4 regions of the Streptomyces sp. NPDC104761 genome follow, and region 1 is predicted to be linked to each of the others. Evidence: riboswitches for the same ligand, from Rfam matches in the RefSeq annotation. Region 1 holds a riboswitch; each other region holds the start of a gene.
What was found. A riboswitch is a leader RNA that binds a small molecule or an ion and turns the genes downstream of it on or off. The one in region 1 is predicted to bind cyclic di-AMP.
Positions count from the first base shown of each region.

Region 2: linked by a shared signal. The riboswitch ahead of ACZ63F_RS42285 (M23 family metallopeptidase) and the one ahead of ACZ63F_RS16845 (transglycosylase SLT domain-containing protein) in region 1 are both predicted to bind cyclic di-AMP.
Region 3: linked by a shared signal. The riboswitch ahead of ACZ63F_RS31560 (M23 family metallopeptidase) and the one ahead of ACZ63F_RS16845 (transglycosylase SLT domain-containing protein) in region 1 are both predicted to bind cyclic di-AMP.
Region 4: linked by a shared signal. The riboswitch ahead of ACZ63F_RS15895 (C40 family peptidase) and the one ahead of ACZ63F_RS16845 (transglycosylase SLT domain-containing protein) in region 1 are both predicted to bind cyclic di-AMP.

Region 1 is NZ_JBVJNZ010000005.1:299,692-306,963, forward strand. Features, by position in the region: gene ACZ63F_RS16830 (ABC transporter ATP-binding protein) at 1-111, opposite strand, end outside; gene ACZ63F_RS16835 (LolA family protein) at 169-1,431, opposite strand; gene ACZ63F_RS16840 (polyprenyl synthetase family protein) at 1,804-2,814, opposite strand; cyclic di-AMP (ydaO/yuaA leader) riboswitch at 4,101-4,299, shown strand; gene ACZ63F_RS16845 (transglycosylase SLT domain-containing protein) at 4,303-4,791, shown strand; gene ACZ63F_RS16850 (HAD family hydrolase) at 4,810-5,616, opposite strand; gene ACZ63F_RS16855 (hypothetical protein) at 5,707-5,970, shown strand; gene ACZ63F_RS16860 (carboxylate--amine ligase) at 5,910-7,163, opposite strand.
Region 2 is NZ_JBVJNZ010000033.1:9,996-17,267, reverse strand. Features, by position in the region: gene ACZ63F_RS42295 (PrsW family intramembrane metalloprotease) at 1-469, shown strand, start outside; gene ACZ63F_RS42290 (aldo/keto reductase) at 838-1,782, opposite strand; gene ACZ63F_RS42285 (M23 family metallopeptidase) at 1,935-2,972, opposite strand; cyclic di-AMP (ydaO/yuaA leader) riboswitch at 2,982-3,139, opposite strand; gene ACZ63F_RS42280 (PP2C family protein-serine/threonine phosphatase) at 3,391-4,488, opposite strand; tRNA gene ACZ63F_RS42275 (tRNA-Met) at 4,758-4,831, opposite strand; gene ACZ63F_RS42270 (dihydrofolate reductase family protein) at 4,967-6,097, opposite strand; gene ACZ63F_RS42265 (MarR family winged helix-turn-helix transcriptional regulator) at 6,219-6,746, shown strand; gene ACZ63F_RS42260 (GTP cyclohydrolase II) at 6,884-7,272, shown strand, end outside.
Region 3 is NZ_JBVJNZ010000013.1:231,463-238,734, forward strand. Features, by position in the region: gene ACZ63F_RS31535 (aspartate aminotransferase family protein) at 1-963, shown strand, start outside; gene ACZ63F_RS31540 (helix-turn-helix domain-containing protein) at 1,023-1,646, shown strand; gene ACZ63F_RS31545 (DUF6126 family protein) at 1,643-1,765, shown strand; gene ACZ63F_RS31550 (tyrosine-protein phosphatase) at 1,787-2,584, opposite strand; gene ACZ63F_RS31555 (alpha-galactosidase) at 2,783-4,855, shown strand; cyclic di-AMP (ydaO/yuaA leader) riboswitch at 5,164-5,324, shown strand; gene ACZ63F_RS31560 (M23 family metallopeptidase) at 5,329-6,273, shown strand; gene ACZ63F_RS31565 (SGNH/GDSL hydrolase family protein) at 6,499-7,272, shown strand, end outside.
Region 4 is NZ_JBVJNZ010000005.1:96,010-103,281, forward strand. Features, by position in the region: gene pcrA (DNA helicase PcrA) at 1-1,485, opposite strand, end outside; cyclic di-AMP (ydaO/yuaA leader) riboswitch at 1,820-1,993, shown strand; gene ACZ63F_RS15895 (C40 family peptidase) at 2,002-3,165, shown strand; gene ACZ63F_RS15900 (hypothetical protein) at 3,481-3,654, shown strand; gene ACZ63F_RS15905 (hypothetical protein) at 3,694-4,047, opposite strand; gene ACZ63F_RS15910 (C40 family peptidase) at 4,505-5,563, shown strand; gene ACZ63F_RS15915 (LuxR C-terminal-related transcriptional regulator) at 5,581-6,294, opposite strand; gene ACZ63F_RS15920 (ATP-binding protein) at 6,291-7,272, opposite strand, start outside.

The sequences.
Region 1 (7,272 bases):
CGGCGCGCCGTCCCCCAGGTCGCCCAGGTCCCCGGGGGGCCCGGAGTCCCTGGGGTGCCCGGAGCCCCCGGAGTCCTCCGGCTCCCGCTCCGTGGCGGACGGTCGGTCCATCGGCTCCCTCGATTCGTCGTGCGGCAGAGGGTACCCACCGCACCCGCGCTGCCCCTGCTAGCCCGCGTTGGCCGCCTTCACCAGTGCGGCCTTGTCCACGGCACCGACGTACACCTTGCCGTCGTCCGTCATCAGGGCGTTGATCAGCCGGGTGGAGAAGACGGTGCCCTTGCCGAACTTGCCGGAGACGGGGTCGCCGAGCGAGCCGAGGAAGCCGCTCAGGTCGCCGCCGCCGGAGGCGGAGCCGGTGGGCACGCCGCCCTTGCTGCCGGTGTCGAGGACGGCTATGGAGTTCCAGCCCTTGCCGAGGACGTCGAAGCCGGACTTGTCGAGGCCCTTGGCGGAGCCGTCGCCGGGGCCCTCGGAGGCCTTGCCGCCCTGGTCCGTCCCGTTGCCCCCAGCCGTCTTGCCGGCCTTGCCCGCCTGGTCGCCCTCGGTGACCTTGGCTCCCTTGGGCGGGGTGAAGTCGAAGGTGGAGGCGGCCGGCTTCGCGAAGCTGACCTGGGTGTAGCCGGCGTCGACGACGGCCGCGCCGCCGCTCGACGGGGTGAGCGTGAACTTCAGCGGCGTACCGGTCTTGGCGTCCACCGCGATGCTGATCGCGCCGACCGTCGTACCGGACTGCTTGGGCTTGATGACGAGCCGGTAGGCGTCCCGGCCGGCCACCTGGGCGGTGCCGTCGACCGTCACCGAGGTGGTGTCGTCGACCGACTTGAGGACCTCGTCGGCGAAGTCCTTGGGCGTGGCCGGGGTTTCGTGCTGCTCGGCCTTGCCGGAGTCGGCGGCGGTGGAGTGGTAGACCTCGTTGGACTTGCTGTCGTAGCCCCACACGTCGGTGCCGTTGTGGATGAGGCTGTACTCGGCGCCGCTCTCCAGCACCGACACCTTCTGCTTCTCGGGGCCGTCGGCGGCCACCCGCAGGGTGTGCGTGCCGGAGGCCAGCTCGGTGAGCTTGCTGGTCGGGTCGGCGGACGAGCCGTCGCCGCTGCCCTGCGTCGCCCCGGACAGCAGGCTGCTCTCCAGACCGCCGAGGTCGGGCAGGCCGAGGTCCGTACTGATCTTCACGGTGCCGGACAGCTGCTGCACGTCCGACTTGGCGATCTTGTCGATGAGTTCCTGCGCGGTGATCTTCGGCAGGTCGGGGTCGCCGGAGTTGGCGAGCGCCGGGACCAGGCCGATGGTGGCAGCGGCCACGCCCACCACCGCCACGGGGACGACGTAGCGTGCGGCCTTGCGCCGTCGCTCGGCGCGCAACTCGTCGCGCGGCTCGTCGCCGGCCTGCGCGGCCCCCGTGCTGTCGTCGGATTCGTACGGTGCCATGTGTGCCTTACCTCCGTCGTCGGCGGCGGCCGTCCTCGCACGTGTCCCACCCTGAGCCGCCATTCTCACCCGAATCGGTGAGTGGTGGTGATTTCCGTGGCTTCCATCTCACCAAATCGGGGGCGGGTAAGCGTCAGACCACGGAGCCAACTCCGCGTACACCTGCGGTATGACACAAGGGTGGAGGCGCCGTCTCCGACCCGTAGGGGTCGTACAGCGAAGAGGCCTCCTGTCACGGTCCGTGTCCGGCCGGCCGACGGTCCGTGTCCGGCCGGTCCACGCGCCGTGTCCGCTCCGCTCAGTGCCGTACGAACACATAGTCCCCCGACGGGGGACGCCGACGACGGCACCCGGAGCGCAGTCGCCGAAGGCCTATCCGGCTCGGTGCACCACCGCGTCGCACAGCTCCACGAGCGCCGTCTTCGCGTCGCATTCCGGGAGCGGACTCAGCGCGGCCCGCGCCTCCTCCGCGTACCGGACCGCGTCCCGGCGGGCCTGCTCCAGCGCCGGATGCGCCCGCAGCGCCGTCAGGGCCTCCGCGTGCCGCGCGTCGTCCGTGAGGTCGGAGTCCAGCAGCTCGCACAGGGCGATGTCCTCGGCCAGCCCCAGCCGGGCCGCCCGCTCCCGCAGCCGCAGCACCGGAAGCGTGGGCACGCCCTCGCGGAGGTCCGTCCCCGGGGTCTTCCCGGACTCGCGCGAGTCGGAGGCGATGTCCAGGACGTCGTCGGCGAGCTGGAAGGCGACGCCGAGCCGTTCGCCGTACTGGGTGAGGACGTCGACGACCGTCTCGTCGGCACCGGACAGCATCGCGCCGAAGCGGCAGGAGACCGCGACCAGCGAGCCGGTCTTGCCGCTGAGCACGTCGAGGTAGTGCTCGACCGGGTCACGGCCGTCCGACGGGCCGGCCGTCTCCAGGATCTGACCGGTCACCAGCCGTTCGAACGCGAGGGCCTGGACCCGGACCGCCTCGGGACCGAGGTCGGCAAGGATCTGGGAGGCGCGGGCGAAGAGGAAGTCGCCGGTGAGGACAGCGAGCGAATTGCCCCAGCGGGTGTTGGCACTGTCGACACCGCGGCGTACGGCGGCCTCGTCCATCACGTCGTCGTGGTACAGCGTGGCCAGGTGGGTGAGCTCGACGACGACGGCCGACGGCACGACACCGGGCGCGTACGGGTCGCCGAACTGCGCGGCGAGCATCACCAGCAGCGGACGGAACCGCTTCCCCCCGGCCCGCACGAGATGCTGGGCGGCCTCCGTGATGAACGGGACCTCGCTCTTGGTGGCGTCTAGCAAGCCTTCCTCGACAGCCGTCAATCCGGCCTGGACATCGGCTTCCAGAGCCTGGTCCCGCACGCTCAGCCCGAACGGCCCGACGACGGTCACGAGGGGTCTCCTGTCTGCTGGTGTCTACTGGCGATTACACGGTTTGTCGATAGGTCGCTGCCATCACTCAAGTCAGCGTATCCGGTCAGGTTTCGATCACCGATAGCGCCCACGGTTACACCCCGGGCGCTATCGGATCACGACCGTTATGTTTTTGATCAGCTGATACGACATGACATCTACTGACTTAACAGGAAGTGCGGTCAGTTGTCCCGAACCGAGGCCCAGGCCGTGTCCCGCACCGGCCTCCACGCCGGGCCCGGGTCCCGGGTGACGCCCCGGATCCGTCCGGCAACGAACCCTCCGGACGGCCGCCGCCCGGAACCCGCCCCACTCCCCCCGGCGGGCGTCACCTGCCCGGGCGTACCCCTCTCCCCCACCCTGCCAGGCCGACGAGGACACCCGATGCACGAACGGCGGCATTCCACCCCCGTCCGCACACCCTTCCTCCACGGGACCACGCACGGCGACCTCCACGTTCCGTCGACCCACGCCCCTCGGCCTGCGACTCCTGGATGCGCACCTCCCTGACCGTGATGCGCACCTCCCCGACCGCCGTCCCGTCGGCCGACGGAACAACACCCCCACGCGCGCACGCGGTGGCCCGCAGGCTCCCCCGGCCGGCCCGCAGGGACATCTCACGCCCGGGTCCCCGCCCAGACTCCCGTCATGTCAACGACTCACACCGCAGAGGAGGTTCCGCCTTCACGACGGGCCCTCACACCGACGATCCCGATCCCCCGGCACCCTTCCCCCGACGTGACGAGAATCACGCGTACGCACGCCGACCCTCGGCACGCACTCCGTACCCGGACCGCCAACCAGCAGCCTCACCTGCGGCGTTGAGTCCGACCGGCGGCACCCGCCCACTCCCCTGATCCGACCAGAATCGGCCTGAAGTTCATGGAGCGCCTCAATTCGGACTAATCTCGCTAATCATCCACACAGGGACACTCCGGAGTGGAATCCCAACGAATACGAGCCGGGCACTATTCCGCCGAACCAGGAAAAGGCGGATTCCATCAGTCTCGAATGCCCGATTTGCCGCTATTGCGAATTCGTGAAGTAGGTCACGTGCACCTAAATGCCGCAGGGCGCGCAAGGCAACCCTCCTTTCCTTTCCCTGTAAGCCAGTTGAGGGTTGGCAGTCGCAAAGGATCAAGCGGTCCATACGGCGCGGATCAAGGCTAATCGGCACGTTGTGCGCATCAGGCTCTTGTTCCGGACATGTGCTGTCGCATACGTTCCGGCTCGCCGGGCGGACGCCGAATCCTGCCGCCGCCCGTAATGACCCATCGACGAGATCATTCGCACGGCAGGAGCGGGGGACCCAGGTAAGTCGCCGGACCGGGCGGCCGACGTCACAGAACAGACGTCGTTCCGGAACGGCTAGGGGTGAAGTCGTATCGCCTTCGGGCGGTGCGGCCGGGCACTCCCCGGGCCCGAACCCGACAGCTCACCTCGCAGGCGACGGAGAGGAACCTCGCCATGCCTGCTGCCGCCCAGCACCGCCGTCCCCGCCGTAACCGCATCGCCCGCACGCTCGCCGTCGTCGGCACCGGTGCCGCCGTCCTCGCTCTCCCGCTCATCGGGGCGACGACCGCGTCCGCCGCCGGCTCCTCCACCACAACGGCCTCCACGACCCTCGCCGGGTACCCGAACAACCTCGACGGCTGGATCCGCGAGTCGCTCGCGATCATGCACGAGAAGAACATCCCTGGCACCTACAACGGCATCTACCGCAACCTGATGCGGGAGTCCTCCGGCAACCCGCGGGCCATCAACCTCTGGGACTCCAACGCGGCGAAGGGCATCCCGTCCAAGGGCCTGCTCCAGGTCATCGACCCGACGTTCAAGGCCTACCACGTGGACGGCACGTCGTTCGACATCTACGACCCGGTCGCGAACATCACCGCCGCCTGCAACTACGCCGCCGCACGGTACGGCTCGATCGACAACGTCAACGGCGCGTACTGACCCGACCGACGCCGCGCGTCAGTCGAAGAGTCTTTCGAGGACGACGGCGATGCCGTCGTCCTCGTTCGACGTGGTGATCTCGTCGGCCATCGCCCTGAGTTCGGGATGGGCGTTGGCCATCGCCACCCCGTGGGCCGCCCACGCGAACATCGGGATGTCGTTGGGCATGTCGCCGAAGGCGATGGCCCGTCCGGCGCTCAGCCCCAGCCGGTCGGCGGCCAGCGCGAGCCCGGTCGCCTTGGTCACCCCGCACGGCTGCAGTTCGACGGTGCCCGGCCCGGACATCGTGACCGTCGCCAGCGATCCGACGACCGAGCGGGCGGTCGTCGCCAGTTCGTCGTCGGACAGGGTGTGGTGGCGCAGCAGCACCTTGCTGATCGGCGCGCACCACAGGTCGTCGCGCCGGGCGACGCGCAGCGCGGGCAGCGTGGGATGGGGCATCAGATAGCCCGGCTCGATGAGCGTGAGCCCGTCCACACCGTCCTGGTCGACCGCCGCGTACACCTGGCCGACCTCGGCCTCGATCTTGCCGAGTGCGGTCTCCGCCAGTTCCCGGTCCAGGGTGACCGACCACAGCAGGCGGTGCGCGCCGGCGTCGTACACCTGCGCGCCCTGGCCGCAGACCGCGAGTCCCGTGCAGCCGAGGTCGTCGAGGAGCGGGCGCACTCTCGGGGCCGGACGGCCGGTCACCACGAGGTGCTGGGCACCGGCCCGGCGGGCCTGTCCGAGCGCGGCGAGCGACCGTTCCGACAGGGTGTCGTCGCCGCGCAGCAGCGTGCCGTCCAGGTCGGTGGCGATCAGTGAGTACGGGGAGGGTGCGACCATGATCAGAGAATACGGACAGCGCGGCCGTGGGACTCACGTGCGTTTCGGCCTCAAGTGGCGCCCGCCGTCTCCGTGATGGGGCCTTTGCCAGTGGCGGCCGTTGTGTTCTCCGAGACGCTCGGCACCTGCCCCGAGGACCCGGCCGGCGATGCGCTGAGCGTCGGGGACGTCCGACGGCTCGGACTCCGGTTCGACGGGGACGGCGACGCCGTCGAACCGGACGTCGCACGCGAGCTGTTGGGGCAGGTGAGGACCGGGGGGACCGCCGGAGGTGTCGGCGCCGGTCACGGCAGCTACGGTGCCTGCTTCGCGGCGTTGCTGGAGCTGCGGCGGTTGGTACGCCACAGCTGGTAGAGGTGCTTCGCGCCCGGACGCACGAAGCGGGCGAGCAGGGTGACGAACGGCAGCGGGTCGTCACCCGCCAGCCAGGCGAGCTCGGTCCCGCTCGGCCGCTTCGGCGCGTGCGGTGTCGTGTAGCCGCTGCGGCGGTAGGCGAGGAGGGCGGGCAGGTCGATGTTCTCCACCACGTAACGGTGGCCGGTGCGCTGTTCCCCCTCCGGAACCCGGCGCCCGGTCAGGTCCAGGTGCATGGCACGGACGACGTCCACGCCTCGCTCGCTCTCGAAGAGCCGGAACTGGGCGCCCATGCGCGGGTTGAAGTCGAGCAGCTTGTACTGCCCGTCGCGCCGGTCGAAGCGCAGGTCGAGGTCGATGATGCCGGTGAAGCCGATCTGCTTGATGAAACGCGCGGCGAGGTCGGCGAGTTCCGGGTTGTCGACGACGTACGCGTTCGCGGTCATGCCGGCGTGCGGCGGCCAGGAACGGACCTTGACCCCGGTGAACAGGGCGCGTGGAGTGGAGTCGGCGTCGAAGTAGGCGTGCACGATCCAGTCCTCGGCCTCCTCCCTCGGCAGGTACTCCTGGAGGATGACACCCGGATGGGTGCCCCAGTCACGGGCGAGGGCGAGCAGTCCCTCCCTGGTGGCGATCCGCGTCGTTCCGTTGACGGCGGGCTGCTTGCGCCGGACGAACGCCTCACGGTTCTTGGCGACGATCGGGAAGCGGGCCTTCTCCGCGAAGTCGGCGATCTCGTCGTACGAGTCGGGAAAGGCGGCCGCCGGGCTCGGGATGCCGTGTTCCACGCACAGTTCGTGCAGGCCCTGCTTGCTCGCCAGCCGGCGGGGCAGTTCCGGGTCGACGCGCGGGAAGAGGAAGCGGTCGCCGAGTGCGTCCTGGTGCTCGGCGATCAGGACGGCGGCCTCCTCGTCGGTGGGGATCAGCACGGTCGGACGGCCGATGCGGCGGCCGATGCGCAGCAACCCCTCGACGAGACGGTCCGCTTCCTCGGCGCCTGTTGTCGGCCACACGAACGCCCGTTTGAGATAGCGGGACGAAGCCGCCGGCGTGTACGCGTCCTCCGTGATCGCGTACATGGGAACGCCCAGGCGGCCCAGGCTGCGAATCGCGCCGACCCCGCCGTGGTGCAGCGGATAGTCGCCGAACTTGACGATCAGGCCCGGCACGTCGCGGTCCGCCTCGAACGGCACGCTGACGGCATTCCTGGCCACGGGTCCCCCCACGTGTCCCCCTCTACGGACCGGACCCACCCCGTCCGTGTCCCCCAAAGGACGCTAAGCCGGAATTGCCTACTCCGAC
Region 2 (7,272 bases), on a different contig from region 1:
CATGGTGCCGGCGTTCGGGCTGCTGACCTGGCTGGCCGTCTGGACGCGGCAGCGGGAGCTGCGGGCCGTACGGGAGGAGCTGCCGGCGTACGTCTACGCGGGGTGGCTGGGCCCGGCGGAACCGTTCGTACTCGGGTCGATGCGGGCGCGGCAGATGGCCCGGGAGTATGCCGCGTACCACTTCGGGAAGGCGGCGGGACGGGCGGTCGCCGAGTACGAGGGGCACGCGACCACGCTGGCGCTGCTGCGGCGCCGGGGGCGGCGGGGCCGGGCGGGGGCCTACTTCGTGGCGCGTGAGCGGGAGTTGCTGACGGAGCTGTGGAGCCAGCGGGAGCTGGTGCGGCCGGCCCTGGAGTACGCCGCCCGGACGGCCGCGCCGGGCGGGTGGCGGCCGGGGAACGCCGCTTACGCGCCGCCGGCTTACGGGACGGCGGTGCCGTATCCGGCCTACAACCCGTACCGGAGTTAGTGCTTCGAGACTGCGGACGGCCCGGCACCGCCGGAATGCGCCGCGCGGGCTGAGCACCGTTGCGGCGGACACACATACGAGCCGAACTACACCCCCCGGGGGCTGAGGGGTACTCCCGGCCGAAGGCTGGGGGCAGCCCCCGGCCGGGCCTTCGGCTGGGACACCCCCAGCCGAAGGTCTGGGAAAGAACGGCGCGACCGGCCACGACGGCGCTGTACTCGGCGACGGGCCGGTGCTCCCACCGGCGGGTACCGGCCGGCCCGGCAACACCGACTTCGACCGTCGCGGCCGAGCACCGTTGCGGCGGAAAGCGTGCACCGAAAGGAGTGGGAGCGGCCGGGCTCTCGGGCCCTCAGGCCCTCAGGCCCTCAGGCGGAAGCCGTTGTCAGCTTTGTCAGTTCCTCGGACGTCAGGGTCAGGTCGGCGACGCCCAGCAGCGGCGGGAGTTGCTCCAGCGTGCGGGCCGAGGCGATCGGGGCCGTGATGGTGGGCTGGGCCGCCAGCCAGGCCAGGGCGACCGTGGGGATCGGGGCCTCGTGGGCCGCGGCGACCTCGTCCAGGGCCGCCAGCACCTTCTGGCCGCGCTCCGACTCGGCGTACTGGGCGGCCCGGCCCGCTCGCGCGCTGTCGACCGTCGTACCGGGGCGGTACTTGCCGGTGAGGAAGCCGGCGGCCAGCGAGAAGTAGGGGACGGCCGCGAGGCCGGTGCGGGAGGCCAGGTCCTGGAGGGGGCCCTCGTAGGTGTCGCGGGAGACCAGGTTGTAGTGGGGCTGGAGAGCCACGTACCGGGCGAGGCCCTCGCGGTCGGAGAAGTCCAGGGACTCCTGGAGCCGTTCCGGCGTGATGTTGGACGCGGCGATGTGCCGGACCTTGCCCGCCCGCACCAGCTCGTCCAGCGCGCCGATGATCTCCTCGACCGGGATCTCGGGCTTGTCGAAGTGCGTGTAGTACAGGTCGATCCGGTCGGTGCCGAGACGCCGCAGGGACGCGTCGGCGGCGGCCTTGATGTTGGCGGCGGACAGGCCCTGGTACTCGGGGTGCTGGCTGACCTTCGTCGCGATGACGACGTCATCGCGGTTGCCGCGCGCCTTCACCCACTTCCCGATGATGGTCTCGGACTCGCCGCCCTTGTTGCCCTCGATCCACGCCGTGTACGAGTCGGCGGTGTCGACGAAGTTGCCGCCCGCGGCCGTGTACGCGTCGAGGACGGCGAAGGAGGTGGCCTCGTCGGCGGTCCAGCCGAAGACGTTGCCGCCGAGGGCGAGCGGGAAGACCTCGAGGTCGGAGGAGCCGAGTTTGCGAAGAGCAGTCATGCTCCACTTCAACACGGGCCGCCCGGGGGCCCATCCCGTCGAGTACGAAGTTCTCGTAAAAGCGGAATCCGCGGTTCGGAAGACTGGTGGCCCTGACGCCGGGGGGTGTCGTCAGGGCCGCCGGGAGCCGGTCGGTGCGCTCCGGGTCGAGGTCAGGGGTTGAGGCCCTTGCCGCGCAGCCAGGTCATGGGGTCGATGGCGGTGGCCTGGCCGTTCGGGTGGACCTCCAGGTGGAGGTGCGGGCCGGTCACGTTGCCGGTGGCGCCCACGCGGCCGATGACGTCGCCGGTGGCGACCTTCTGGCCGACCTTGACGCCGATCGAGGACTGGTGGCAGAACCACAGCTCGGTGCCGTCGTCGAGGGTGATGATCGTGCGGTAGCCGTAGGAGCCGGCCCAGCCCGCCTCGGTGACCGTGCCGCTGTGCACGGCCTTGATCAGCGTGCCGGTGGGCGCGGCGAAGTCGAGGCCGGTGTGGTAGCCGGAGGCCCACATGGAGCCGGCCTGGCCGAAGGTGCCGGTGATCGTGTACGAGACGACGGGCAGCGTGTACTGCTTGGCGAGCGCGGCGAGGCGGGCCTGCTCGGCCTTCTGCTTCGCGGAGGCCTCGGCCTTCTCCTTGGCGTCGGCTGCCTTGGCGGCGGCCGCCTTCTCCGCCTTGGCCTCGGCGTCCGCGATCGCCTTGTCGGCGGCGGCGACGGCCTTGGCACTGGCCTTGGTGTCGAGCTGGTTCTGCTGCTGCGCGGCCTGGGCGATGATCCGGCTGCGCAGCGCCTCGCCGGCGTCGGACGAGGAGGAGTCCGCGTCGGTGGCGGTCGTCGTGGTGACGCTGCTGAGCGCGGTCTGGGTGGCCTGGTGGCCGGTGTCCTCGCCGAGCAGGGCGTCGACCGAGGAGGGCAGGTCGGGCAGCGAGATGGAGACCGGCGGCTTGCCCGTGTTGGCGCTGGCCATGCCGCCCGCGCCGACGGCGGCTATGACGCCGACGCCGAGAACCGTGGAGCTGCGGGCAAGCCCGCCGCCCTTCTGCTTGGCGACCCGGTGCCGGCCGCGGGCCGCGGAGAGGGACTCCTCGGTGGGGTTCCACTCCTCGAAGGGGCCCTCGTCGGCGCGGTAGTCGCCGTAGGCGAAGGTCTCGGGCCGGCGCTGGCTGGGCACGAACGGGGCTGCCGGAGCAGGCGGGTTGGACGCCACGCGGGCGCACTCCTTTCCTTCCGCCGCCTACCGGGTTAGCTGACGGGTTCGGAGCGGGAAGGTCTCCTACGCGCGTATACCGGCCGTTTCCTACCGGCGGTAGCCGTGCGATTCACCCCAAGGTGGTGGTTCCCCGGTTCCCTTGCGGGATTCGGCGCGTGCGCACGGAGCCGTCGCGGGTGACGGCTGGGACGACCGCGCTGCGTTATCGAACGTTAATAGACCCGGCTACCAGATTCCAAGCAGTTCGTCTTGATCATTAAGCTTTCAAAGCTTGGACTTACCTGCCGCGACCGGTCAAAATCGGTCGAGTCGACGGTGCGCGCCGCTCAGCTCAGGAGTCACACAGGTTTTGATGGCGACTCAGTTGTTATGCGCAGGGCGCTTGCTCGGACACCGAACGTGACCGCCCCACCGTTCAGGGCCGTCGTACGGCGAGCAGCGCCATGTCGTCCGTCATGCCGCCGCCGGTGTGCCGGCGCACCTCGGCCGCGAGCCGGGCCACCAGGGCGCCGGGGGCGGTGGCGGTACGGCCGGTCAGCCGCCGCTGCGGGTCGTAGAACCGGCCGTGCGCGTCCCGCGCCTCGGAGAGGCCGTCGGTGTGCAGCAGCAGCGTGGCGCCGCTCGGGAACACGTGCTCGGCCGCCCGGTCGGGCCACGCCCCCAGCTCGCCCATCCCGAGCGGCAGCGCGGCCTCCGGCACCCGCACCGGGCGCACCTCGCCGTCGTCGTGCAGCAGCAGGGGCGGCGGATGACCGCGGTTGACGAGCCGCAGCGTGCCGTCGCCGTGCGGGAGTTCGGCAAGGACGGCGGTGGTGAACCCCTCCTGGGCGTCGACGCCGCCGCGCCGGACGCCCTCGCGCGCCAGCGCCCGCTCCAGCCGGCCGGCCACCGCCTCCAGCGTGGCCTCCTGCTCGGCGGCCTCCCGGAAGGCGCCGATGACCACGGCGACGGCGGCGACCGCGCCCATCCCCTTGCCGCGGACGTCGCCGACGACCAGCCGCACGCCGTACGGGGTGTCCTGGACGGCGTACAGGTCGCCGCCGATGAAGGTCCCCTCCTGGGCCGCCTCGTAGCGGGCGGCGATCTCGAAGCCGCCGATCCGCTCGGCGGGCTCGGGCAGCACGGCCCGCTGGGCGGCCTCGGCGACCTCGCGGGCGGAGGCGAGGCGCTGGTCGCCGCGTCGGACGATCCGGTTGATGCCGACGGCGAGGACGGCGACGGTGGCCACCGTGAGGATCTCGGTGCCGGCGTCGGCGTACGGGAGAAGGGCGAACCGCGCGTGCACGGCGTAGGCGGCCAGGAGCGCGGCCAGGCCGGTGAGGAGGGTGGTGCGCAGCGAGGAGAGGGGCGCGGCGATCAGCGGGGCGGCCGTGAAGAAGGGGACCGCGGTGAAGGGCGGGGGGGTGAGGAGGTCGTAACAGACACCGGCGCAGATCAGCAGCGCGGGCAGGAAGCGGGCGAGGATGCGGGCGGACGCCGGACCGCCCTGCTCCGCCTCTGCACGGCCCACCACGCGCCCCCCTGCCGTCCCATGTCCTCGATGCGCTCGCCGTGTGCGAGGTGCTCGCCGCGTTCGATGCGCTCGCCGCGTTCGATGCGCTCGCCGTGTTCGATGCGTCCGGTGTCTTCGCTGCCTGTCCGTCCAGGTTTGCGGCTGTGAGCGGGTGGTGCGAACGGTGTGGGCCGGGCGGATGAGTCCGGAAGTGTGTGACGGGGAACACGTGCCCGGATATGACTCAGGGCCGGAATCCTCGAATCTCGGATTCCGGCCCTGGGTTTCAGTAGCGGGGACAGGATTTGAACCTGCGACCTCTGGGTTATGAGCCCAGCGAGCTACCGAGCTGCTCCACCCCGCGTCGGTGACACCAGCATACGCCATCCGAAGAGGCGGAGTCACACGGGTTAAGACTCACGCGCAGGAGCGGGTCCGTGCACGCCGAAGCGGCGGGCCCGGGATCAGGCCAGGACCGGAGGGGTCCGGCCCCGCTCGGTCAGCCGGCGAGATGCCCGTTCGGCGCCTTCGCCAGTCCCTCGTACTCCCCCAGCACCAGCACCTCCACCCCCGCCTCCCGCAGCGTCCCCGTCCCGTCGGCCGCCGCCACGAACGTGTCCGGCTCGCGCCATGCCGTCACCACCCGCCGTACCCCGGCCCTGAGGATCAGCTCGGCGCAGGGGTGCGGGCGGGAGGCGCGGTGGGTGCAGGGTTCGAGGCTGGTGTAGACGGTGGCCGCGGCCAGCCGGGGATCGTCCGCGGGGATCTTGGCCAGGGCCGCCTCCTCCGCGTGGACCACGGGGTCGCCGACCTCGCGGGAGTGGCCGCGGGCCAGTTCCGTGCCGTCCGCCGCGACGACCACCGCGCCCACGCTGAACGCGGTCCGCGAGGGCGGGCACTCGGCCGCCAGTTCACAGGCGAGCCGCAGCCAGTGCCGGTCCGCGGCGGACGCCGACCCGCCGGTGCCGGGGGCCGTGGGCTCGTAGCGCATGAGCACGACGTCCTCGATACGGCGGGTCTCCAGGAGCCGCAGCCGTCCGGCCTGGTACCCGCCGGGACCGAAGAGGCGCGGCGCCTTCGGGTCGCCGACGAAGAGGGGCGCGAGCACCAGCTGGAGCTCGTCGGCCAGGCCCTCCTTGAGAAGCTGGGTGTGCACGGTGCCGCCGCCCTCGACCATCAGCCGCCGTACGCCCCGTACGTCGTGCAGGTGCTCCAGGAGCAGCCGCCAGTCGAGGTCGGTGCCGAGGGAGACGGTGTCGGCGGCGATCCCGCGGGCGCGGGCCCGCCGCACGCCCTCGTCCGTCGTGTAGACGATCTTCTCGCCGCCGGTGTGCCAGAACTGCGCGTCCGGGTCGAGGTCGCCGGTCGCGGTGACCGTGACCTTGAGGGGGTACTCGGCCCGGCCGGCGGCGGTCCGGGCCGCGCGCCGCTCCGGGGAGTTGACCAGGAGCCGGGGGTTGTCCGCGCGGATGGTGCCGGCGCCGATCAGGATGGCGTCGGTCGAGGCCCGTACCTCGTCGACGCGGTCGAAGTCGGCGGGAGAGGAGAGCAGGAGCCGGTCGGGGCCGGTGTCGTCGAGGAAGCCGTCGAGGGAGACGGCGGCGGACAGCAGGACGTAGGGGTACGGCATCGGACGCGCTCATTCCTGGCGGCGGGCGGGCTGGCCGACGGGCCGGCCGGGATCGGCGATCGGCCTGCCCGCTCTGACATGGACGCTTGGTTAAACTTTGAAACAAACCTACACTGGTGACATGACGACTCGCTGGCTCACTCCGAAGGAGCAGCGCGCCTGGCGCGCCTACATGGCGGCGACGCACCTCCTGGAGGACGCGATCGACCGGCAGCTCCAGCAGGACGCCGGCATGCCCCATCTGTACTACGGCATCCTGGCCAACCTCTCCGAGGCACCGGAGCGCAAGCTGCGCATGACCGACCTCGCCGAGAAGTCGAAGATCACCCGCAGCCGGCTGACGTACGCCGTGACCCGGCTGGAGAAGGACGGGCTGATCCGGCGCGAGGACTGCCAGTGGGACAAGCGCAGCAGCTTCGCGATCCTGACGGACGAGGGCATGGCGGTGCTGGAGCGCACGGCGCCCGGCCACGTGGAGACGGTTCGGGCGGCGGTCTTCGACCATCTCTCCGCCGAGCAGGTGGAGCAGCTCGAGGAGATCAGCTCCGTGATCGCGCGGGCGCTGGAGGGTGACGAGTCGACTCCACGGCCGACGTCGGACGAGCTGCCGTGGCGGCGCCGGTCGTCGTCGCCCTGTTCCGGTTCCTGACCCCTGTCCGTGCGCTTGATTTCCCGAAACCGCACGGAAATCTGTTGCTTCAAATTTAAAGCATGAGGTAGGGTTCCAGCCGTGGATCTGCTTCAAATCTGAAGCAGGCGCCCCGCGACGTCCCACTGGAGAACCCGATGACCGACTTCCCCGCCGCCACCCAGCGCGCCCGCGTCCGGGTCCCGCTGCGCTTCAACGACGGCTACAGCGTCAACGCCGAACTCGTCACGTTCCATGGCCTGACCGACGGCCAGGAGCACGTCGCCGTCGTCCTGGGGGAGCCCGCCCCCGGAACCCTCCCGCTGGTGCGCCTGCACTCCGAGTGCCTGACCGGCGACGTCTTCGGCTCGGCCCGCTGCGACTGCGGACCCCAGCTGCGCGAGGCCGTCGAGCGCATCGCCGAGCGCGGCGGCGTCCTGCTCTACCTGCGCCAGGAGGGCCGCGGCATCGGCCTCTACAACAAGCTCGACGCCTACGCCCTCCAGGACCAGGGCCTCGACACCTACGAGGCGAACGCCGCCCTCGG
Region 3 (7,272 bases), on a different contig from region 1:
AGACCCCGCGTCCTCTACTGCGACCACGCCTTCCACGGCCTGACCACCGGCTCGCTGTCGGTCAACGGCGAGGACGGCTTCCGGGACGGCTTCGCCCCGCTGCTGCCCGACACCGCCGTCCCCCTCGGCGACCTCGACGCGCTCGCCCGCGAGCTGAAGAAGGGCGACGTGGCCGCCCTGATCGTCGAGCCGATCCAGGGCAAGGGCGTGCACGAGGCGCCGCCCGGCTACCTGCGGGCCGCACAGGAGCTGCTGCACAAGCACAAGGCCCTGCTCATCGCCGACGAGGTGCAGACCGGCCTCGGCCGCACCGGCGACTTCTACGCCCACCAGCACGAGGAGGGCGTCGAGCCGGACCTGGTGTGCGTGGCCAAGGCGCTGTCCGGCGGGTACGTCCCCGTCGGCGCCACCCTCGGCAAGGACTGGATCTTCAAGAAGGTCTACTCCTCCATGGACCGCGTCCTGGTCCACTCGGCCAGCTTCGGCGCCAACGCCCAGGCCATGGCCGCCGGCCTCGCCGTCCTGTCGGTCATGGAGAACGAGCAGATCGTCGCCAATTCGAGGGCGATGGGGGAGCAGCTCAGGTCCCGGCTCGCCGCCCTGACCGACAAGTACGAGCTGCTCGCCGAGGTACGCGGCCGGGGCCTGATGATCGGCATCGAGTTCGGCCGGCCAAGCTCGCTGAAGCTGCGCAGCCGCTGGACCATGCTGCAGGCCGCCCGCAAGGGCCTGTTCGCCCAGATGGTCGTCGTACCGCTGCTGCAACGGCACCGGATCCTCACCCAGGTGTCCGGCGACCACCTGGAGGTGATCAAGCTCATCCCGCCGCTGGTCGTCGACCAGTCGGACGTGGACCGCTTCGTGGACGCCTTCACGGACGTCATGGACGACGCCCACAGCGGCGGCGGCCTGATGTGGGACTTCGGCAGGACACTGATCAAGCAGGCGGTGGCCAACCGCTAGCCCTTTGCCTCTGAGGCAAGAAAATTGCCTCGTAGGCAAAGCTGGGGCTGAATGGAGGCATGAACTCCTCCGAGAACGAGCGGGCGGGCGGGCCGGCCGACGACCTGCCCGCCGTCGCCCCGCAGCTGCGCTCACTGCGCCGCCGCGCCGGCCTCACCCTGGAGGCCGCCGCCCGCGACGCCGGTCTGTCGCCCGCGCACCTGTCCCGGCTGGAGACCGGACAGCGGCAGCCCTCGCTGCCGATGCTGCTCGCGCTCGCGCGTGTCTACGGTACGACGGTATCGGATCTGCTGGGGGAGACCGTCGCCGACCGGGACGCGATCGTGCGCGCCGGCGACATGGAACCGACCCGCGCCGGCGGCTGGACGTACTGGCAGGCCGGGGCGTCCGGCCGGGGGATGCAGGCGCTGCGCGTCCGGGTGCCGTACGGCTCCCAGGGCGACATCGTGCGGGTACATCCCGGCGAGGAGTGGCTGCACGTCCTGCGCGGCCGGCTCCGGCTGCGCCTCGGTGACACCACCCATGTGCTCGCGCCCGGCGACAGCGCGCACTTCGACTCGCTGACCCCGCACCGGCTCGCCGCCGAGGACCCGGACGGGGTCGAGCTCCTCTTCGTCCACACCCTGCTGCAGAGTCCCACGGCCGCGCTGTGCCTGGGACCGATCACTGGAGAGCTGCCGTGAGCAATATCGAGGAGAAGTTTCCCCGGTCCCTGTGGATCCGGCTGGTCATCTACCTGGCCGTCGGGCACGCCCTGGCCGGCTTCCTCTACCTGCTGTTCGCCCTCGGCGGCAAGGGCTGAGCCGCCGACCTCCGTCCGGCCTCAGTCGAGCAGGCGCCCGCGCAGCCGCTCCCGCGTCTCCGGAGCCAGCTTCAGGCCCTGCTCCAGGTACGCGTCGACGTCGCCCCACGTCTCGTCGATGCTCTCGAAGGCCGCCGCGAGGTACTCCGCGCGGGCGTCGAAGAGCGGGCTGAGCAGCTCCATCACCTCGGGGCTGTACACGCTCTCCCCGCTGCCGCTGCGCCTCACCTTGTAGCGGCGGTGCTTGGCGTTGGACTCCAGGTAGTCGGCGAGGATCGCGTCCCGCTCCACACCCACCGCGAGCAGCGTCACCGCTATCGAGATGCCCGCCCGGTCCTTGCCGGCCGCGCAGTGCATCAGCGCCGGGACGCTGTCCTCGGCGAGCGCGTGCAGCACGCGCGAGTGCTCGTCGGTGCGGTCCTTGACGATCGTGCGGTACGAGGTGACCATCCGGGCCGCGGCCTTGCCGTCGCCCAGGAGCCCGCGCAGCTGCTCGATGTCACCCTCGCGGACCATCGTCCAGAACTCGGCGCCGTGCGCCGGGTCGGTCAGCGGCAGGTTCACGTTCCGCGTGCCGGGCAGCTCGACGTCCGGGCCCTCCAGCTTCTGGTCGGCCGCGTTGCGGAAGTCGAAGATCGTGTGCAGGCCGAGCGAGGCGAGGAACTCCGTGTCCTCCTCCGTCGCGTGCGCCAGATGGCCGCTGCGGAACAGCACGCCCGGTCGCACCCGTCGCCCGTCCACGGTCGGCAGGCCGCCCACGTCACGGAAGTTGCGCACACCGGCCAGCTCGGGCTCGGTCGACGGGACCTGCTGCGTCACGGGGGGCTCCTCCCGGCCGGCCCCGTCGGCGCTGCTCGTCGACGGGCACTGGACCGACCATACGACATCGGTTTCCACGGGCAATGAGTTGTCCACAGGCATCGCCTCCGCGGCCCGTGCCCCTTGCCTCCGGGGCCCGTAGCCGTTGATGATGTTGGTGCTTGAGCGGATCTGTTGGCCCCTGTGTGAGGTTTCTCGATGGTGGACATCGCCGAAAACGGTCGTACCTGGCTGCTGTCGGGCCCCGGCAGCAGCTACGCGCTGCATCTGACGGAGACCGACGAACTGCTCCACCTGCACTGGGGGCCCAGGATCCGGCTCGCCGACGCCGAAGAGCTCAGCACCCGGGTGCTGCCCGGCTACTGGCCCTTCGAGTCCCCGCTGGACGGCCGCGAGGAGTACCCCGTCGAGGGCGGCCCCCGCTTCGTGCGGCCCGCGCTGTCCGTGCGGACCGAGGAGCGCCGGGGCACCGAGTGGACCTTCGACACGTACGAGGTCGAGGACGACGAGCTCCGGCTGCGCTTCACGGACGACGGCATCGTCATCACCCTGCACTACCGGATGCGCGGCGACGTCGTCGAGCGCTGGGTGAGCGTGGACAACGAGGCACGCGCGCGCGTGGAGCTGCTGCGCGCCGACCCCGCCACCTGGACGCTCCCCGACCGAGAGGGCTGGCGGCTGTCCCAGCTGCACGGACGCTGGGCCGCCGAGTCCCGCCTCACCAGGGCCCCGCTCACCTACGGCGAGAAGGTCATCGGCAGCCGCCGCGGCCACACCGGCCACCAGCACCTGCCCTGGGTCGCCCTCGACACCGACGCCACCGAGGAGCGCGGCGAGGTCTGGGGCTGCGCCCTCGGCTGGTCCGGCTCCTGGCGGATCGCGGTCGCCCAACTTCCCGACGCGCGCGTGCAGATCACCGGCGGCGCCGGCTACGACGACTCGGGCCTGCTGATGCTGGCCGAGGGCGAGTCGTACACCAGCCCGGTCTTCGCCGGCCTGTGGACCGACGGCGGCTTCGGCGGGGCGAGCCGCGCCTGGCACGCCTACCAGCGGGCGCACGTCATCCCGGACGCCGACCAGGACCGGCCGGTGCTGTTCAACTCCTGGGAGGCCACCACCTTCGACATCTCCGAGGAGCAGCAGGCCACCCTCGCCCGCCGGGCCGCCGCGATCGGCGTCGAGCTGTTCGTGGTCGACGACGGCTGGTTCGGCGCCCGCACCAGCGACCGCGCCGGCCTCGGCGACTGGACGCCCAACCCCGACCGCTTCCCCAAGGGCCTCAAGCCCCTCGCCGACTACGTGCACGCCCTCGGCATGCAGTTCGGCATCTGGGTCGAGCCCGAGATGGTCAACCCGGACAGCGACCTGTACCGCGCCCACCCCGACTGGGTCCAGTACCAGCAGGGACGAAAGCGGACGGAACTCCGCAACCAGCTCGTCCTCAACCTCGCCCGCGAGGACGTCCAGGAATACCTCTGGGAGCAGCTCGACGCCCTGCTGTCCAGTGCCCCGATCGACTACGTCAAGTGGGACTTCAACCGCTGCTTCACGGACGCGGGCTGGCCCGGCGAGCCCTACCCGCAGCGTCTGTGGGTCGACCATGTGCGCGGCCTGTACGCCCTGCTCGACCGGATCCGCGCGGCCCACCCGAACGTCGCCATCGAGTCCTGCTCTGGCGGTGGCGGGCGGATCGACCTCGGGATCATGAGCCGTACCGACGAGGTGTGGACCTCCGACAACACCGACCCGCTGGACCGGCTCGCCATCCAGCACGGCTTCAGCCAGATCCACCCCGCCCGGGTCATGTCGGCCTGGGTCACCGACAGCCCGAACCACCAGCTCAACGGCCGGATCAGCAGCCTGCGCTTCCGGTTCGTCAGCTCCATGGCCGGCGCGCTCGGGGTCGGCGGCGACCTCTCGCGGTGGACCGAGGAGGAGCTGGCCGAGGCCGGGCGCTGGGTGGAACTCTACAAGGAGATCCGGCCCCAGGTGCAGCGCGGCGACCAGTTCCGGCTGCGGCCACCGGCCGGCGGGCTCAGCGCGGTGCAGTACACCCTCGGCGACGAGACCGTCGTCCTGGCCTGGCTGCAGGCGCAGAGCTACGGCGAGCCGGCGCCGGCGCTGCGGCTGCAGGGGCTCGACCCGACCGCGTCGTACGAATGCCGCGAAACGGGCGAAGTGCATCGAGGTGCCGTGCTGTTGCACCACGGGCTGCGTACCGGGCTGAAGGGTGACCTGGATGCGGCGGTCTTCCGGCTCCGCCGGGTCTGACGCATCTGCCCGAATTGGCGCCTTCGTCATAACTTGCCATGGAATAAGCGGACGTGGTGTGACGTGCGTGAGGAGCGTCATATTCGTGACCGTCCGTCGCGCGTCATGCTCACGTAATCCTGATGTTCCGCAAGCGAATTGGAAATCCGACGGGGGCCGGAATTCACGGAGGGTGACCGGAACGTCCCTTTATGGATCACGTCGGGACCGGACGGCCGGAACCGGGTGCTTGTCCATGTCCGTCCCCCTCGCTTACGTTCGCCGCACATCCGGTCGGAACGCCGAATCCTGCCGCCGCCCGGAGTCCCCACACACACTCACCCGTGCCCGGCAGGAGCGGGGGACCCACCAGGTATGACCGCCTGTTCCGGTTCCCGGGACGGCTCGGGGTGCAGCCACCTCCTCCGGTGTGGCCGGGCAGCTCCAGCCCGAACCCGACAGCTCACCTCGCAGGCGCAGGAGAGGAATGCGCCATGCCCGCGAAGGGTAAGCACCGCCGTCCCAAGTCCCAGCGTCTCACCCGTTCGATGGCCGTCGCCGGAACCGGTGGCGCCGCGCTGGCCCTGCCGCTCATGGGGGCCACCGGCGCCCACGCGACCACCACGCAGTCCCTTTCCGGAAAGGCCGCCCAGTCGCTTCCCGTGGCCGAGAGGGCCGCGGTGAAGGAGGCGCCCGCACGGAATTCCGGCGCCGCGCATTCCGCGCGGCGGATCTACACGGTGGTGCCCGGCGACTACCTCTCGAAGATCGCCCGTGACCAGAACGTCCGCGGTGGCTGGCACCGGCTCTACGCCGACAACCGGCAGGCAGTGGGCGGCAATCCCTCGCTGATCCACCCCGGCCTCAAGCTCACCCTCGGCGGCCGGCACGCCGCGCCGACGGACTCCGGCTCCCGTCCCGAGGCGCAGTGGAGTCCGCGGTCGTCCGCCTCGTCCTCGGCGTCGTCCTCGGCGTCGTCCTCGTCCTCGGACGCCTCGGACATCGCGGGCGGTGCGGCCACGACCGTCGCCGGCTTCACCCTCCCGGTCGCCGGTGGCACCATCGGCACCGGCTACCACGTGGCCGGCAGCATGTGGTCCAGCGGTTACCACACGGGCGTCGACTTCGTCGTCCCGACCGGCACCCCGGTCAAGGCCGTCGGCGCCGGTACCGTCGTCACGGCCGGCTGGGGCGGCGCCTACGGCAACCAGGTCGTCATCCGGCTCGCCGACGGCTACTACGCGCAGTTCGGCCACCTCTCCGCCCTGTCCGTCTCGGTCGGCCAGACGGTGACCGCGGGTCAGCAGATCGGCCTCTCCGGCGCGACCGGCAACGTGACCGGCCCGCACCTCCACTTCGAGATCCGCACCACCCCCGACTACGGCTCGGACGTGGACCCGGTCGCCTACCTCCGCTCCAAGAGCGTCACCGTCGGCTGACCCTGCAGGCGCCGACCTCCGGCATTCCGGGGCCGCCCCACACGCGGTCCCGGAATCAGGATCGACGTCAACACCGCTGGTCAGGGACTTATTCCAAGATTGGCAAAGTATTTAGCAGTGTCTTATCTCACCGAGCGTCAACCCCTTATTACGGTCGCGTAGGTCACAGCCGAAGGTGAATCATGGCCCGACGTGGGAGACGATTCGAAGAGTGACAATGCATCAGTGATCGGGTCGTACGCAGCGGTGGGGGACAGCTTCACCGAGGGCGTGGGAGACCCCGGCCCCGACGGGGCGTTCGTCGGCTGGGCCGACCGGTTCGCGGTACTGCTGTCCGACCGGCGGCCCGAGGGCGACTTCAGCTACACCAACCTCGCCGTACGCGGGAAACTGCTCGACCAGATCGTGGCGGACCAGGTGCCGCAGGCCCTGGAACTCGCCCCGGACCTGGTCTCCTTCTGCGCGGGCGGCAACGACATCATCCGCCCCGGCACCGACCCCGACGAGGTGGCCGAGCGGTTCGAGCGGGCCGTGGCCCGGCTGACCGAGGCCGTCGGCACGGTGCTCGTGACCACCGGCTTCGACACCCGGGGCGTGCCCGTCCTGAAGCACCTGCGCGGCAAGATCGCCACATACAACGGACATGTCCGGGCCATCGCCGACCGGTACGGCTGCCCGGTCCTCGACCTGTGGTCCCTCAAGAGCGTGCAGGACCGGCGGGCCTGGGACGGCGACCGCCTGCACCTGTCTCCCGAGGGGCACACGCGCGTGGCGCTGCGCGCCGGTCAGGTGCTCGGCATCGAGGTGCCGGCCGACCCCGACCAGGCATGGCCCCCGCTGCCGCCCCGCGGCACCCTGGAGGTCCGCCGCGACGACGTGCACTGGGCCCGCGAGTACCTGGTCCCCTGGATCGGGCGCCGGCTGCGCGGCGAGTCGTCCGGCGACCACGTGACGGCCAAGGGTGCGCTCTCCCCGGACGACATCAAGATGCGGATCGCT
Region 4 (7,272 bases), 200 kb from region 1:
CTTGGGGACGTTGAGGATGCGCCGGAGCGGGACGGAGTCCTCCGGGTTGGCCAGCACCCGCAGGTACGCCAGGACGTCCCGGACCTCCTTGCGCTCGTAGAAGCGGACGCCGCCGACCACCTTGTAGGGCAGGCCGACCCGGATGAAGATCTCCTCGAAGACACGGGACTGCGCGTTGGTGCGGTAGAAGACGGCGACATCGCCGGCCTTGGCCTCGCCCGCGTCCGTCAGACGGTCTATCTCCTCGGCGACGAACTGCGCCTCGTCGTGTTCGGTGTCGGCGACGTAGCCGGTGATCTGCGCGCCCGCGCCCGCGTTGGTCCACAGGTTCTTCGGGCGGCGGGACTCGTTGCGCTCGATGACCGCGTTGGCGGCGGAGAGGATCGTCTGGGTGGAGCGGTAGTTCTGCTCCAGGAGGATCGTCGTCGCGTTCGGGTAGTCCTCCTCGAACTGGAGGATGTTGCGGATCGTGGCGCCCCGGAAGGCGTAGATCGACTGGTCGGCGTCACCGACGACGCAGAGCTCGGCGGGGGGCAGGTCGTGCTCGCCGGGCGGGGTGTCCTCCTCGTGTGCGCCGGTGCCGACCAGCTCGCGCACGAGGGCGTACTGGGCGTGGTTGGTGTCCTGGTACTCGTCGACCAGGACGTGCCGGAAGCGGCGGCGGTAGTGCTCGGCGACGTCCGGGAAGGCGCGCAGCAGGTTGACCGTCGTCATGATCAGGTCGTCGAAGTCGAGGGCGTTCGCCTCGCGCAGCCGCGACTGGTAGAGGGCGTAGGCCTGGGCGAGGGTCTTCTCGAAACCGTCGGTGGCCCTGGCGGCGAAGTCCTCCTCGTCGACCAGCTCGTTCTTCAGGTTGCTGACCTGGGCGCTGAAGGACTTCGGCGGGTAGCGCTTGGGGTCGAGGTCCAGGTCACGGCAGACCAGGGCCATCAGGCGCTTGGAGTCGGCGGCGTCGTAGATCGAGAAGGAGGAGGTGAAGCCGAGCTTCTTGCTCTCCCGGCGCAGGATCCGCACGCAGGCGCTGTGGAAGGTCATCACCCACATCGCGTTCGCGCGCGGGCCGACGAGGTGCTCGACGCGCTCCTTCATCTCGCCCGCGGCCTTGTTGGTGAACGTGATCGCGAGGATCTGGCCCGGGTGCACCTGGCGCGCGCCGAGCAGGTGCGCGATGCGGTGGGTGAGCACGCGCGTCTTGCCGGAACCGGCGCCGGCCACGATGAGCAGCGGGGAGCCGGCGTGCACGACGGCGGCCCGCTGGTTGTCGTTCAGCCCCTCCAGGAGCGCGGCCGGGTCCAGGGCGGGGCGGGCGGCACCGTCGCGGTAGTAGGCGTCCCGGTCCGGGGGCACGTCGAACTTCCCGCCGAACAGATCGTCCGGAACCGACTCCGGAGCGTGTTCGTCCTCGGGCGGCGGCGGAGGTTCCTCGTCGTGGCCGCGGGGGGCCTGGAGGCTCGCCAGGAAGCTGTCGTCAAAGAGGCTGCTCATCGCTCTCCGAGTCTAGGGCGCCCCACCGACAACCGGCCGCCACCCCGAAAAGTCGCCAACGTGACCGAACGGATCCCCTCCGTCACAGCAGGTCGACGCGCGTCCCGCAGCCGCCGACCCCCACCCCGGACCTTTGTATACCTCCCGCCGGAACCTTTGGACCCATCCGGGCAAGTCGCCCATAACCTCCCCGATCGCCCCGCCTGAACGAGCGCAACGCCAAGGTCACGAAAATGTATCGGGCATATCGCACATCAAACTTCACAGAGACCACACGAGTTGGCTAGCGTGCCGGGCAGGCCGCACGACCCCCACCGGCGAACGTCGCCGGGCCGCACGGCCTCCGCCGAGTCCGGGGCGCCACCGCGCGTCCGGAGCCGGGGACCCACACCGATCCCGGGGTGAATCGGTCCCGACTCCCCTCCGGGGGACGGGCCGTAGGGCAACCCTTCCGAACCACCCGCCCGAACCCGACAGCTAACTCGGTAGGCGGAACACCGGAAGGAGTCGCCCCCGTTGGCGTCGCACCGCAAGTCCCGGCCGTCAGGAGCGCGCGCGGCAGGCATACGCACCCCCGCGCTGGCCACCGCGGCCCTCACCTCCATGGCCCTGTTCTCCCAGTCGGCCGAGGCCGCGCCCTCCGAGGACGGCAAGCCGAGCCTGGAGGAGGTCGAGAAGAAGGTCGACGCCCTCTACCGGCAGGCGGAGTCGGCGACCGAGAAGTACAACGCGGCCAAGGAGCGCACCGGCAGACAGCGCAAGCAGGTCGACGCCCTGCTCGACGACGTCGCCAGACGCACCGAACGGCTCAACAGGGCGCGTGAGGAACTGGGTTCGTTCGCCGCGGCCCAGTACCGCACCGGCGCGAGCGTTCCCGACACCGCGACCTTCCTGCTCGCGGACAGCCCCCAGGGCTACTTCGACCAGGACCAGCTGATGAGCCGCCTGACCTCGCGCCAGAAGAGCGCGGTCGACGACTACGTCACCGAGCAGTCCGCGACCATGAAGAAGCGGCAGGAGACCACCCGGAGCCTCGAGTCGCTCACCGGGACACAGGACGACCTCAGGACCGCCAAGGCCACCGTGCAGACGAAGCTGGCCTCCGCGCGGGAGCTGCTGTCGCAGCTGACGGCCACGGAGAAGGCCCGGCTGGCGGCGATCGAGAAGCGGCAGCAGGAGGAGGCGGCCCGCAAGGCGGCGGAGCTGGCGCAGCAGCAGGCCGCCGCTGCCGACCGGGAGGCCTCGTCGTCCGCGGCGTCCTCGGCGCCGGGCGGCTCCGCTTCCGGATCGGGTTCGGACTCCGGCCCGGACTCCGCCTACGCCACGAAGGCCGCCAAGGCGATCGCCTTCGCCCGCGCGCAGATCGGCAAGCCGTACGTCTGGGGTGCCACCGGACCCGGCTCCTACGACTGCTCGGGGCTCTCCCAGGCCGCCTGGAAGGCCGCGGGCGTCTCCCTGCCGCGCACCACCTACGACCAGGTGAACGCCGGCACCACCGTCTCCCTCGCCGACGCCCTCCCCGGCGATCTGGTCTTCTTCTACGACGACGTCAGCCACGTCGGCATCTACCTCGGCAACGGCATGATGATCCACGCCCCGAAGCCCGGCGCCTACGTCCGCGAGGAGTCGATCTACTACGGCGGCGAGTCGATCATCCACAGCGTGGTGCGCCCGGCCTGACCCCGCGGGGCGCCCGTCACCTCTCGGGCGCCCCCACCCGCTTCCCTCCGCCGGCCCGCACGCGCCACGGCGCCCGCCTGCCGCCACGCATCCCCACCCGCCCGCCGACGCCCGTCGGCGCTCCTGTCCGCCGCGACCGCACGGTCCGCGCGACGGGGCGCGCTTTTCGTCGGCACGCGCGCATGCCCTGCGACTACCGCGACCGGCTCTCCCCAGCATCAGGGACATGTCCGGCATCTCACCCCTCCGCGCCCGGCGGGCGCAGCGTCCACCGGCGGCCGGGGCCGCCGTGATGGCCACCGGCATCATGCGGGGATGACGGCGACGACGAGGCTGTCGGTCGCGGCCGCCGTCGGCGGCGCGTGGCTGGAGTGGCCGGGGCGGGTGCTGGTGTGCGTCACGGTGGCGGCCTGGCCGGCCGTGGCGGCCGGTGCGGCGGCGGCCGGTGCGGTGGCGGCCGCCCGTACCGCTCTCAGGAAGGCCCGGTGAGGGTGCCGGGGATCAGGTCCGCGGCACGGCGCCGGAGGCTCAGGTCCACAGGACGGCGATGAAGATGTTCGCCATCGTGAGCAGGCCGACCAGGCCGAAGGCGCCCTTCTCGACCTTCTCGTCGTCCCGTTTCACGTAGACGAGCCCGAGGATCACGATCAGCAGGGCGAGCTTCACGCCGATCTTGATCGTGTTGACGTGGTGGTCGTCGGCCTCGTTGAGGCCGACCAGGATCACGCCGGTCGCGAGCATGGTGAACGCGCCGTGCAGCATCCCGGGGACGAACCGGGCCGTGCCCTGGCCCATCGCCTTCATCTGGGTGAGGAAGCCGCCGAGGAGCGCGGCGATGCCGATGATGTGCAGGCCGACGAAGAGATGGATGAGTACGTCCATGGCCCCGGAGCCTAATCAGGGCCGTACGGGGCACCTGCCACCGGCCCCTCCCCCGGCGCTCACCACCCCGCATATATGCACGCCATAGCACCCCGGCTCCCCCGTCAGCCCCGGAACCGCCGCTTCGGTCATCCCGCCCCGAGAAGCCGACGACTCCACACCCGAATCCCGCTCACATACCGTCGGGTAACGATCCGGTCACGCCAATTCCGCGCATCGCGTTACCAGGCCGACACACCCGGGCCTAGCCTCCTCCCCCAGGTGACCGACTCCCCACCGCCGCCCGGGCCAGGGGCGGCAGTCGGGCACCACCGCCGAGAAGATCCGGCGGCGGCCCGCTCCCCTGTGCGGGGCCGCCGCCGGAGGCGCAATCCGCATCCCCCGCGGCCGTACGGACGCTCCCCCTGGCGTGCCTGCGGACGAGACGGCGGTCGTACGAAAGGACGGGACACTCCAGGTGGCAGCGCACCGCAAGCCCCGACAGCGCTCGCTCGGCGGAAACACGGCCCGCACGGCCGTCACCCTCGCCCTGGCGGGCGCGGCCACCGCGACGGCCTTCGAAGGGACCGGAAACGCCGAGCCGCAGCTGACACCGGCCCAGGTGAAGGCCAGGGTGGACCAGCTGTACCAGGAGGCCGAGGAGGCCACCCAGAAGTACGACGGGGCGAAGGACAAGGCCGACGCGGCCCAGCGGCGGCTGCGGTCGCTGCAGGACGAGACCGCCCGCGCGCAGCAGAAGCTCAACTCCGCCCGGGACGCGCTCGGTCTCGTGGCGGCCGCGCAGTACCGCGACGGCGGCATCGATCCGGCCTGGCAGCTGGCGCTGTCCAGCGATCCCGACCAGTACCTGGACGACGCGGCCATCGCCGAGCGGGCCGGCGACCGGCAGGCCGGTGCGGTGACACGGGTACGGCAACAGCTACGGGGCATCGAGCAGTTGCGGGGCGCGGCACATGTCGAGCTGGCGGCACTGCGGTCCCGGCAGGCCGAGCTGAAGCGGGAGAAGTCCGCCGTCAACGGCAAACTGGACGAGGCACGACAGCTGCTGGACCGGCTGTCACCGCAGCAGCGGTCGGCGGTCACGGCGGACGACGGCACCGGACGCGCCTCACGCTCCGCGGCGGACGCCCGCACCCCGCTGACCGCCGGCAGCGTCGCCGCCACCGACTCGCGCGCCGCGGCCGCCGTCGCCTACGCCTACTCGAAGCTCGGCAGCCCCTACGTCTGGGGCGCGACCGGCCCCGACGCCTTCGACTGCTCGGGACTCGCCCAGGCCGCCTACCGCTCCGCCGGAGTTTCCATCCCCCGCACCACCTACGCCCAGATCGACGCCGGCCGCCGCGTCTCCCGCTCCGAACTCCAGCCGGGCGACCTGGTGTTCTTCTACTCGGGCATCAGCCACGTCGGCATCTACATCGGCAACGGCCAGATGATCCACGCGCCCAACCCCTCGGCGCCGGTACGGATCGCCCCGATCGACGAGATGCCGTTCGCGGGCGCGACACGGGTCGTCTGAGCGGCCGGGCACGGGCCTCAGACCAGGCGGCGCGCCGTCGCCCAGCGGGTCAGCTCGTGCCGGTTCGACAGCTGCAGCTTCCGCAGCACCGCCGACACATGGGACTCGACCGTCTTGACGGAGATGAACAGCTGCTTGGCGATCTCCTTGTACGCGTAGCCGCGGGCGATGAGGCGCAGGACCTCGCGCTCGCGCTGGGTGAGACGGTCGAGGTCCTCGTCGACCGGCGGCGCGTCGGTGGAGGCGAAGGCGTCCAGGACGAACCCGGCGAGCCGCGGCGAGAAGACGGCGTCGCCCTCCTGAACCCGGAAGATCGAGTCGACCAGGTCGGTGCCGGTGATGGTCTTGGTGACGTAGCCCCGGGCGCCGCCCCGGATCACGCCGATCACGTCCTCGGCCGCGTCCGACACGGACAGCGCGAGGAAACGCACCGGCCGCGCGGCGTCCGCCGTCAACGGGGCGCACCGGCGCAGCACTTCGACCCCGCCGCCACCCGGCAGGTGCACGTCCAGGAGGACCACCTCGGGCCGGGTCGCGGTGATCACCGAGACCGCCTGGTCGACGTCGGCCGCCTCGCCGACCACCTCGACGCCGGTCTGCTCGGTCTGGCCGATCTCGGCCTGGACGCCCGTCCGGAACATCCGGTGGTCGTCGACGAGGACCACACGCACCCGACGCCCGGACTGACCAGCGCCTTCCGCCGGGCCGTTCGCCTCGGTCGCGTCGCTCATGACGTCTTCTCCGCCCTCTCCATCTCCAGCTCGACCTCCGTGCCGCCGCCCGGCACGGACCGCAGCCGTGCGGTGCCGCCGTGGCGTTCCATGCGGCCGATGACCGATTCTCTGACACCCATGCGGTCGGCGGGTATCGAGTCGAGGTCGAAGCCGGGACCGCGGTCGCGTACGGACACGAAGACCGTCCTTCCTTCGACTTCGGCGTAGACCTGGACGGCGCCGCCCTCGCCACCGTACTTGGCCGCGTTGACCATCGCCTCGCGCGCGGCCTGCATCTGCGCGCCCGTCCGCTCGTCGAGCGGGCAGTCCCCGACCACGACGACCTCGATCGGGACGCCGTGCTTGTCCTCCACCTCCGCCGCGTTGCGCCGGACGGCGTCCGCGAGGGTGGCGGGTTCGTCGGCCTCGTCCTTGCCGGTGCCCTCGGGCTTGTAGAGCCAGGTGCGCAGGTCGCGCTCCTGGGCGCGGGCGAGACGGCGCACCTCGCCCGCGTTCTCCGCGTTGCGCTGGATCAGGGTGAGGGTGTGCAGCACGGAGTCGTGGACGTGGGCGGCGACCTCGGCACGCTCCTGGGCGCGGATGCGCATCAGCCGCTCCTCGGAGAGGTCCTGGGTCATCCGGACCAGGTACGGACCGGCGAGCAGCGTGATGCCGACGAGCACGGCGAGGGCCGCCTGGAGCACCGCGCCGATGTGCGCGGCGGAGCCCTGCATGACGAAGACGCCCGAGACGCCCGCGGTGACCAGCAGGACACCGACGCCCGCGCGCAGCAGGCTGAGCGTGCGGCGCCGGCTGCCGACCTCGACCCAGCGGGCCCGGCGGGCGTTGTCGGCCTGGCGCCAGACCAGGGCGACACCGGCCGCGACCAGGACGGCGGGGAGAAGATAGGCCTTGGCGCCGCTGGTCAGGTTGACGCTGCCCACGAACACCATGGACACGACGACCATGAGGAGCAGGGCGACGATCTGGCCCTTG